DNA from 4 places in the Colwellia sp. MB02u-10 genome. Region 1 is predicted to be linked to each of the others. Evidence: predicted binding sites of a transcription regulator. Region 1 holds the regulator's gene; each other region holds the start of a gene.
What was found. The regulator sigma-54, encoded in region 1, starts transcription at its own class of promoters, with help from an activator protein. The targets are predictions, from matches to a motif close to GTTGGCACGNNNNTNGNNT.
Positions count from the first base shown of each region.

Region 2: H4J59_RS19315 (PEP-CTERM sorting domain-containing protein) is a predicted target of sigma-54. The motif match lies at 1,340-1,358, and genes of this name have one in related genera.
Region 3: H4J59_RS15385 (P-II family nitrogen regulator) is a predicted target of sigma-54. The motif match lies at 1,170-1,188, and genes of this name have one in related genera.
Region 4: H4J59_RS06005 (FlgO family outer membrane protein) is a predicted target of sigma-54. The motif match lies at 1,314-1,332, and genes of this name have one in related genera.

Region 1 is NZ_JACGVK010000139.1:51,787-53,999, forward strand. Features, by position in the region: gene lptB (LPS export ABC transporter ATP-binding protein) at 1-237, shown strand, start outside; gene H4J59_RS17985 (RNA polymerase factor sigma-54) at 289-1,794, shown strand; gene hpf (ribosome hibernation promoting factor) at 1,831-2,118, shown strand; gene ptsN (PTS IIA-like nitrogen regulatory protein PtsN) at 2,148-2,213, shown strand, end outside.
Region 2 is NZ_JACGVK010000102.1:12,397-14,609, forward strand. Features, by position in the region: gene H4J59_RS04090 (hypothetical protein) at 1-176, shown strand, start outside; gene H4J59_RS19315 (PEP-CTERM sorting domain-containing protein) at 676-1,272, opposite strand.
Region 3 is NZ_JACGVK010000133.1:109,394-111,606, forward strand. Features, by position in the region: gene H4J59_RS15380 (ammonium transporter) at 1-787, opposite strand, end outside; gene H4J59_RS15385 (P-II family nitrogen regulator) at 798-1,136, opposite strand; gene H4J59_RS15390 (HDOD domain-containing protein) at 1,658-2,213, opposite strand, start outside.
Region 4 is NZ_JACGVK010000105.1:73,439-75,651, forward strand. Features, by position in the region: gene H4J59_RS06000 (LPP20 family lipoprotein) at 114-578, opposite strand; gene H4J59_RS06005 (FlgO family outer membrane protein) at 607-1,251, opposite strand; gene H4J59_RS06010 (flagella assembly protein FlgT) at 1,682-2,213, shown strand, end outside.

The sequences.
Region 1 (2,213 bases):
CCCTTTGCCGGTGTTGACCCAATTTCAGTAGGTGATATAAAAAAAATTATCCTACACTTAAAAGATCGTGGCATAGGTATTTTGATCACAGATCACAATGTACGAGAAACACTCGATGTTTGTGAACATGCCTACATCGTTAGTCATGGTGAACTTATCGCTGAGGGTAATTCAAAGCAAATTCTTGCAAATCAACATGTAAGAGATGTATACCTTGGCGAACAATTCACGCTATAGTGAATAAAACCAATTGAACTAATGAATTTGAATAGGGAAAAGAAAACGTAAATGCGTCCTACTCTGCAACTCCGTATCGGACAACAGTTAACGATGACCCCGCAATTGCAGCAGGCGATCAAACTGTTGCAATTATCAACTTTGGATCTTCAACTAGAGATTCAAGAGGCACTTGAAAGTAACCCTTTGCTTGAAGTTGACGAAACGCACGATAACAATTCAGAAAATACCCCTGACCATTTAGAAGCAGGATATTCGGTAACTTTAGGCGAAAAGTCAGCAACATCCTCTGATGGCAGCGAAGACTCCACTCCCTCGATAGACGAAATTAGCTCCTCTGAAGGTTTAGCAAAAACAGACATCCCCGAAGAACTAAACAGTGATAGCACATGGGATGATAACTTCAGTGCCGGTGTCAGTAGTGGCGGTGTTGGCCATGCCTCAGAAGATTATACTTATCAAGGTGAAACGAAAGACTCATTACAAGACCATCTGATTTGGCAGATGGAACTAACGCCCTTTACTGACACTGACAGAACCATTGCCATTGCCATTATTGAAGCCATAGATGAAGCAGGTTATTTAACCGTTTCAGCCGAAGAGATCTTAGAAAGTGTCGGTATTGATGGTGTAGAACTTGATGAGATTGAAGTGGTGTTAAAGCGTATTAACGTATTTGACCCCATTGGTGTAGCCGCTCGTTCAATTCCCGAGTGCTTGCGTATTCAGCTTAATCAATTTGCTAAAGATACCCCTTGGTTAGCGGAAAGCAAAATTGCCGTCAGCGAGTATATTGATTTACTCGGTAATCGCGATTATCGTCAATTGATGCGTAAATTACGCTTGAAAGAAGAGCAATTACGCGAAGTTATTCGCCTAATACAAAGTTTAGATCCCCGTCCAGGTGATAGCGTCATAAAAAGTGAAGAACAATATGTTATCCCAGACGTGTCTGTTGAAAAGAAAAACGGCCGCTGGACAGTAGAGCTCAATCCTGACACTGCACCTAAACTATCGGTTAATCAGCAATACGCGGCTATGTCTCGTTCAATGAAGTCATCTACTGATAATCAATTTATTCGCTCTAACTTGCAAGAAGCAAAATGGTTTATTAAAAGCTTAGAGAGCCGTAACGAAACGCTTTTAAAGGTTTCAAATTGTATTGTGCAACGCCAACAAGGCTTTTTTGAACATGGACCTGAGTCAATGCGCCCTATGGTATTGAACGATATTGCCGAAGCCGTAGATATGCATGAATCAACTATTTCTCGTGTGACCACGCAAAAATATATGCACACGCCTAGAGGAATTTTTGAGCTTAAGTACTTTTTTTCTAGCCACGTTAGTACTGAAAACGGCGGCGAATGTTCATCAACGGCTATTCGAGAATTAATTAAAAAGCTAGTGGCTGCTGAAGTGCCTGCAAAGCCACTCAGCGATAGTAAAATGGCAGATATTTTAGCAGAGCAAGGTATACAAGTGGCAAGGCGTACCATTGCCAAATATCGAGAGTCACTTTCTATACCGCCATCAAATCAACGTAAAAGCCTATTGTAGGCAGTTTTATTCAGCCAATAAAGAGGATTGAAGTATATGCAAATTAATCTTACTGGACACCATGTCGATGTTACCGATTCATTACGTGATTATGTCAATGGCAAGTTTGAAAAACTAGAACGTCATTTTGATCATATCAATAATGTACATGTAGTATTAACGGTAGAAAAACAGAATCAGATTGCTGAATCAACAGTGCACTTAAGTGGCACCGAAGTTCATGCTAAGGCACAGCATAGTGACATGTATGCATCGATTGATGCATTAATTGACAAGCTAGATCGCCAAATATTGAAATATAAAGGTAAAATCAACAAACATTAGCGCCATTTCGCTACAGGTCTTAGAAGTTTATGAAGTTGCAAGACATCTTAACCCCGGACTGCACTATTTGTGCAGCACCGGGTGCCAGTAAAAAA
Region 2 (2,213 bases), on a different contig from region 1:
TCTTTAGCTTTGTTATTTTAACCAAAATGGTTGAAGAAAATGGCTTACGTGTTGAGTATAAAAAAGTGATGGCAGGCTTTGATGGTTGGAATTATGAAACCATGCGCTTTAATGCAGATGGTACTTATAGTAAAGAGTGTAAAGCTTGGGATGCTGATGCTTGGACTGGCTGTTAAGACATTTTATTAAAGTACAGTCACAAAATACTTTAGTATTTTTCTAATGAAAGATCAGTAGCCTCTGCTTCTGGTCTTTTTTTGTAAAAGGTACCAGAGTCGGACGGTAAATTTCAGGACTGGTCAAAAGAATTACTTTAGGTCAATGATGACAATATAAAACTTGATTTGGATATAAACGCAACAAGCTAGATTTAGTTTCATTCCCTTACTCACAGAATATGCAGCTTATCTAGCGGCAACCATTTCGATTATTATGAGCAAAAATGGTAGGTTTTGTTAGTATGACTTTTTTGCTAAAAAACTATAAAACTGACGCTAGTAGTGTTGAATATTAAGTTAAAGTGTCTGAAGTCTTTTACACATATGGAATAACAAAGGATTACTAATCCTATGGTTGTGGTTTATCGGTAAAACAACCTAAATTACCAATCAGTAGATACAAAAAAACACCAATCATTATAATTGATGTTTTCTATAATTTACTAAAAAGAAATTATTAAGATTGTTTATTAAATCGACGTGATGCTAAACCAATCATTCCTAATGCAAAAATAGCGAGTGTTGATGGTTCAGGTACAGATGCTGACGAAGTAGTTATTTGAAAAGATGCTGAATTGCCTGTAAAATCAAAGACTCCGGCATATGATATATGAATACTGTTATTGGTAAATGAAAGTAAAGGTACAGTATTTGGGCTTACCAAATCATTATTCAATAATGATATGCCCGTAATATATTCTCCTGCACTAAATTGGATGTTATTAATAAACGCATCAAAAGTTTGGAAATCCCATTCATCTTGAGAGTCTAACAATAAGATATTAGTTGTTGGATCAAAGTCCATCCAAACTAATCCGCCACCCCAATTAGATAGGTTGGTCAAATAATCACCATCAACCAAGTCCAATTCGTAACCTGCACCTATGGTTTGTGAAAGTTCTTGATAAATAAGCGCACCTGATGAACCAGCATCAGGAAGATCTGAATGGGTAACAAAATCGCCTACAATTAGGCCCGCATTTGCAATATTAACTAAACAGGTCACAGACACTATAAGACCTGCTTTCATCATATTTAAAAATTTATTTTTCATTTATTATTCCTTTTTATCACTTTGATTAGTATTTGGTATGTAATTGCTAGTTTATTAATATAAATAAATGCAAAAAACATACCAACCTATTATTACCAATAAATATCAACAAGATAAGTCTTTATTTTTATTCATACACTACAAGTTTGTAAAAAAATATGACATTAATAAGCTCATTAATCAGTTGATTAAATAAACGAATTTCAACCAGCATAAATTTAATGTTGCTTTAGTATAAAAAGGTAATAAGGTGCTTGTATTTCATATAAAACTATATTCTAATCATCAAAATATTCGATATAGACTAGCTGAAAGACATGTTTCAGGTAGTCTAATTGATTAAAACTCAATGGTGTCAATTATTGTAATGAATCACAAAAAAAACACTACAAAACAGTATATTCACCACCTAGCAACTGACTTGTAATTCGTTGGCTTGATATGCCATTAGTTGATGTCATTAAAAGCTCAAGCTATTGATTTTAAGATATAAATTACAATTATATTAATGAGTTTAGAGTGAAACAAGATAAGAAAACTTAAAATATGCGCACTAACGGAGTTTTATCCGTTGTTAGTGAATTAGAATTTCACAGGCAGCTTTGAGGCTTGCAGCCGTCATAGGAATTGTTCTCGTTCTATAGCTCCTTAGACCATAAAATTAGTATCAATAATGATTCTTGTAACGTCTGCTATGCCAGTTATTACTAGGTTGGCTAATTGCCTGCTTAGGTCAACTAACGGATGTACATAAGACTGTAAACAAAGCTGGCAATTTTAAAATTTTCCTTCCGCTTAGCGCACTTTCGAGACGTCTTCATTAGAAACGATATTTTCACTTTTCAGTAAAAAAGCACAGGAAATAGACAGTAAATTCCCTAAACAGGCAAAGTTAATCAGTTCCGGTCGATGTTGAAGATATGAGCTGGAAGGTAGATGTA
Region 3 (2,213 bases), on a different contig from region 1:
CTGCATTGGTATTTAGAAACACCATAGCGACTGAGTGTGAACTAGCAATATCGCCAAGCTTCAATACTGAACCACCGTTAAAGCCAAACCAACCCATCCATAAAATAAATGTTCCTAACGTTGCCATTGGCAGGTTTGAGCCTGGTATAGCGTTTATTTGGCCATTTTTACCGTATTTACCTTTACGTGCTCCTAACAGTAAAACACCCGCTAATGCCGCGGCTGCACCTGCCATATGTACGATACCCGAGCCAGCAAAGTCAGAAAAACCCAGTTCAGAGAGAGTATATAAACCAAAAACAGCATTACCACCCCAAGTCCAGCTGCCTTCCATTGGGTATATAACGCCGGTTAACACTACAGCAAAAGCTAAAAAGGCCCATAGTTTCATGCGCTCAGCTACTGCACCAGAGACAATTGACATGGCAGTGGCAACAAAAACTACTTGGAAAAAGAAATCAGATGCCGCCGAATATATTGCTGCACCGGTAAAACCATCTTCTCGTGCTGAAAAGTTTTCTAATACCTTGGCGGGATCAACCGTTTCAATGCCTGATAAGAACATGCCGCCGCCATACATAATGTCGTAACCAACAAATAAGTACATCATGCAAGAAATCGCATAGAGCGCGACATTTTTAGTCAAAATTTCTGTGGTATTCTTGGCTCGAACTAAACCGGCTTCTAACATTGAAAAGCCTGCCGCCATCCACATTACCAAGGCGCCACAAATGAGGAAATAAAAGGTATCCATTGCGTACTGAAGTTGAAAAATATTTTGTTCCATAATTTTGCTCCTATATCGCTTCTACGTCTTGTTCACCAGTACGAATTCGCACGGCATGCTCAAGGTCATAAACAAATATTTTGCCATCACCAATTTTACCGGTATGTGCTGCTTCTGCGATGGCATCAACTAACCGTTGCACAACATCATCATTGACCGCAATTTCAAGTTTCACTTTCGGGAGAAAATCTACTTGATATTCAGCTCCCCGATATAATTCGGTATGCCCTTTCTGGCGACCAAAGCCTTTTACTTCACTGACCGTTAGACCTTCAATGCCTATTTCAGAAATAGCCTCTCTGACGCTATCAAGCTTGAAAGGTTTTATAATTGCACTTACTAGTTTCATGTTGTTATTCCCTAATTATTATTAACTAATACTTATCAATCTTCATGCCAATTAAAATATCATACAAAAACAAGTAGATAGGAAATATTAGCTTAATACTGCCGCACCACGATAGTGCGTATGAAATTTATTTGTCAGCTACTGGTGCAATATTTTCAGCCAGAGAAATTAGCCCCAGACAATGAAAATAGCGCTAAATGAGTAAGGCTTAATCGGTAGCTTTGACTACAAACTGATATATCAGGCATTAATGTAAAAACTAAAGACATAATTGCATTAAGCTAACGGGTGAGGTTTTCAGTGAGGTATTAAAGGCTGATATTAAGCAGTTCGGTTGAAGTTTTCAGTGAGGTATTAAAACCTGATGCTCAGGGAGGCGTTGAGGTTTTTTCAAACCAAAATGCCATTAAAAAAATGTCGTCGCTAGCGCTTACTTAATGACTAGAGACTTATATTGATGCATGAAAGGTATCGATATAAGTTGTGGTTAATCTCCTATAAACAATTAAATGGCATAACAATTAAAAAATCATTGCTGTGCCTGGATTTATAATGGCCAACATACTTAAACGCTCTAAGTCACAAAAATTGATCGCCTCTTGTATCGTGTTTTCATCTATCGGTAATTGCTGCAAGGCATCTTCGCTTAATAACAGTTCAATAGGGTGTGAGCTACAATCAAACTGGCTCAACATAATGCGTTTTGCTAGATATAAGAGTTTAGTGTCATCTGTGCTGTAAGAGAAATCGCTATTGTCTTGATTACGAATAGGCTCGATAATGCTATACGGTAATTGCCATTGCTTTAAAAGTTCAGCGCTGCATTCACCGTAAGTAAAACCAAGTTCATGATGTTGCTTTTCCCAAGGGAGCTGGGGTGAAGAAAAATTGTTAGCCGCTAATATTTTTTCTGGAGATATTTGCTGAACAACAAGCTCACCCAAGTTGTGTAGTAACCCGATAATAAACAAGCGTTCAGCATTGGGGATATTAAGTTTGCTGCCGATGTATTTAACAATGAGCGCACAATCAACACTTTTACACCAAAAGTCATCTAAATAGTCCTGTTCAACATTG
Region 4 (2,213 bases), on a different contig from region 1:
GATCACTGCTCCTTCACATCCATGTGATCGCACCATACCGTACATCCTGTACATAAAAACCAGCAATAGCTGGTTTTTTTAATGGTACTAAAATACAGCGCTATTCAATGACGCTAGTAATATGAGATATGCTTTATTTCTTTGCGGTTAGAAGTTGCGATATAAATTTCATAAACATCTTTAAAATCTAAACTCAACTCAGTGGTATAACTGTCACCCACCGGATAGCTTTTAACGACTTTTGCGCCACGAATAATGCCTTGTACTGATGCCTGTAATTGTTGATTATCAAGCACTAAATTAGACATGGTGGTGCTACCATTAATATTTTGACCATAAACTTGTTCAGCTAACTCCGCATAAGCAGCAATTTTTGAAGCTTTTATTGCCATCAGCATACGCTGGGTTTTGTTTTGAGAGTTCTGCAAGCTAATCGGTGCTTGCCCTATGGCGGTTAATACAGGAAATTGTTCAGGTTTCACGTTTTGCCATTCAACCTGTTTATCAAACACCGAAGAACATGCACTTAACACTAAAGCGCTTAAAAAAACCCCAATACCATTACGTAAAGTATTCATACTCACCTTAGACATTTGTTTGATAATATTACTTTTGTATCGCAATGGCACGTGCATCGTCGGCTAGCGTGGTACTGTCACGCAAGATCATGCCATCTTTCATTTTAACATTTTCATGGCGATTAAAATCATCGCCAACAACCCAAGCAGGAATAAAAGACTGCGCCGTTGCCACCACAACTCGAGATTGCATGCCAATCATTCGTGCGTTGACTAACACGCCTTCATTTTGTTGCATCATAGTGCCGGTAACAACATAGTCAATTATCTGACGTTCTGGCAATTCTTTCCAATCGCGACTGAAAACATAATCACCATCGGCCGTTACACGAATATGTCCAGTGGTTTTAAAATCAATAACAACCAGGCCATGTCGTTGCATTTCATGGATAAAACTTTCTGACAGTTGATTGCCTAACGAGTTAGTTGATTCTAAATTTTTTAAATCGACAAATGATGCAACAGCAATTGGCGTTTTAGGCGTAACAAAGGTGCTACTTTCCAGCATTTGATACGCAAGACCTTTCACCACGTCATTTATCGCATGACGAGGTAACTTAAAACTGTCAATTTCTTCTTTATCGGCATAAGAAGATCGATAAAAATCATCTTTGGTTGTCACAGAACACGACATCACTGTCGGTATTATTATTGCTATAAGCCAATTTTTCATTTAGCTCTCCTCAATTAATGCTAATGTCGTAAAATTAATGAAAATAATTAATAAAATTAATAAAGCATGATCCGCGCCAATATTTTTATTTCACCTCAACTTGGTATAATACAGGGTAGACTAAAACTATACCCCTAGATTATTGGCTATAGTTTTAGTCTAATTGTTCTGCCTATTTACACTTTTTTTCAGCACTGATTCTGTATCACTTTCAAAACACCTTTTTATCCAATCACCAGACTTTACCAAACCAGATAGGGTTTTTAATGCCTGATAAAACCCTACTACTTTTATCGCTATCAGCAAGCTAATACCGATAAAAGTAGTTTGTTGGGCCACTTTACTTATCTTGAGTTGAACTTTTATTTGAAATAGGCACAAAACCTGCATATTTAAAAAAGAGATTGATTCCCTATTAAAAGAGACCTTTATGCGTTTAAGTTTATTTTACCTTTGCTGTGCTATATATAGCAGCGCTAGTGTCGGACAATGGTATGAATCGCAAGGTGTGGCGAGCATAATAAATGCTGATAATAAAACAGCAAAAACACAGGCTATGCACAATGCGTTGAAAAAAGCCTTACTGGTTGCCGGTGCTTCAGTGTCAAGTGTTCAGCAAGTGGTTAATGGTTTACTCACCCAAGACGAAATTAGCATCCGCGCTAGTGGCAGTGTTAATTCATTAGAGCTAGTCAGTGAACACTATAGCGACGACTTAGTCACTGTCATCATAAGGGCTGATATTTTTCCACAAGAAAAAAAGTGCTTCGCGGCTGATTATAAAAAATCTATGCTGTTAACTCGCAGTAATATACTACACCGTGAACAAGCTAATGTTGGTAACATCTACGCTATTGATAGCACCTTAATCCAACAGCTCGCTAATAAAATACAGCAGCAAGGTATCTATTTGGAGACTAAACTGGCCTTGCAAACTAAAACAGAATTTTCACGTTATAACC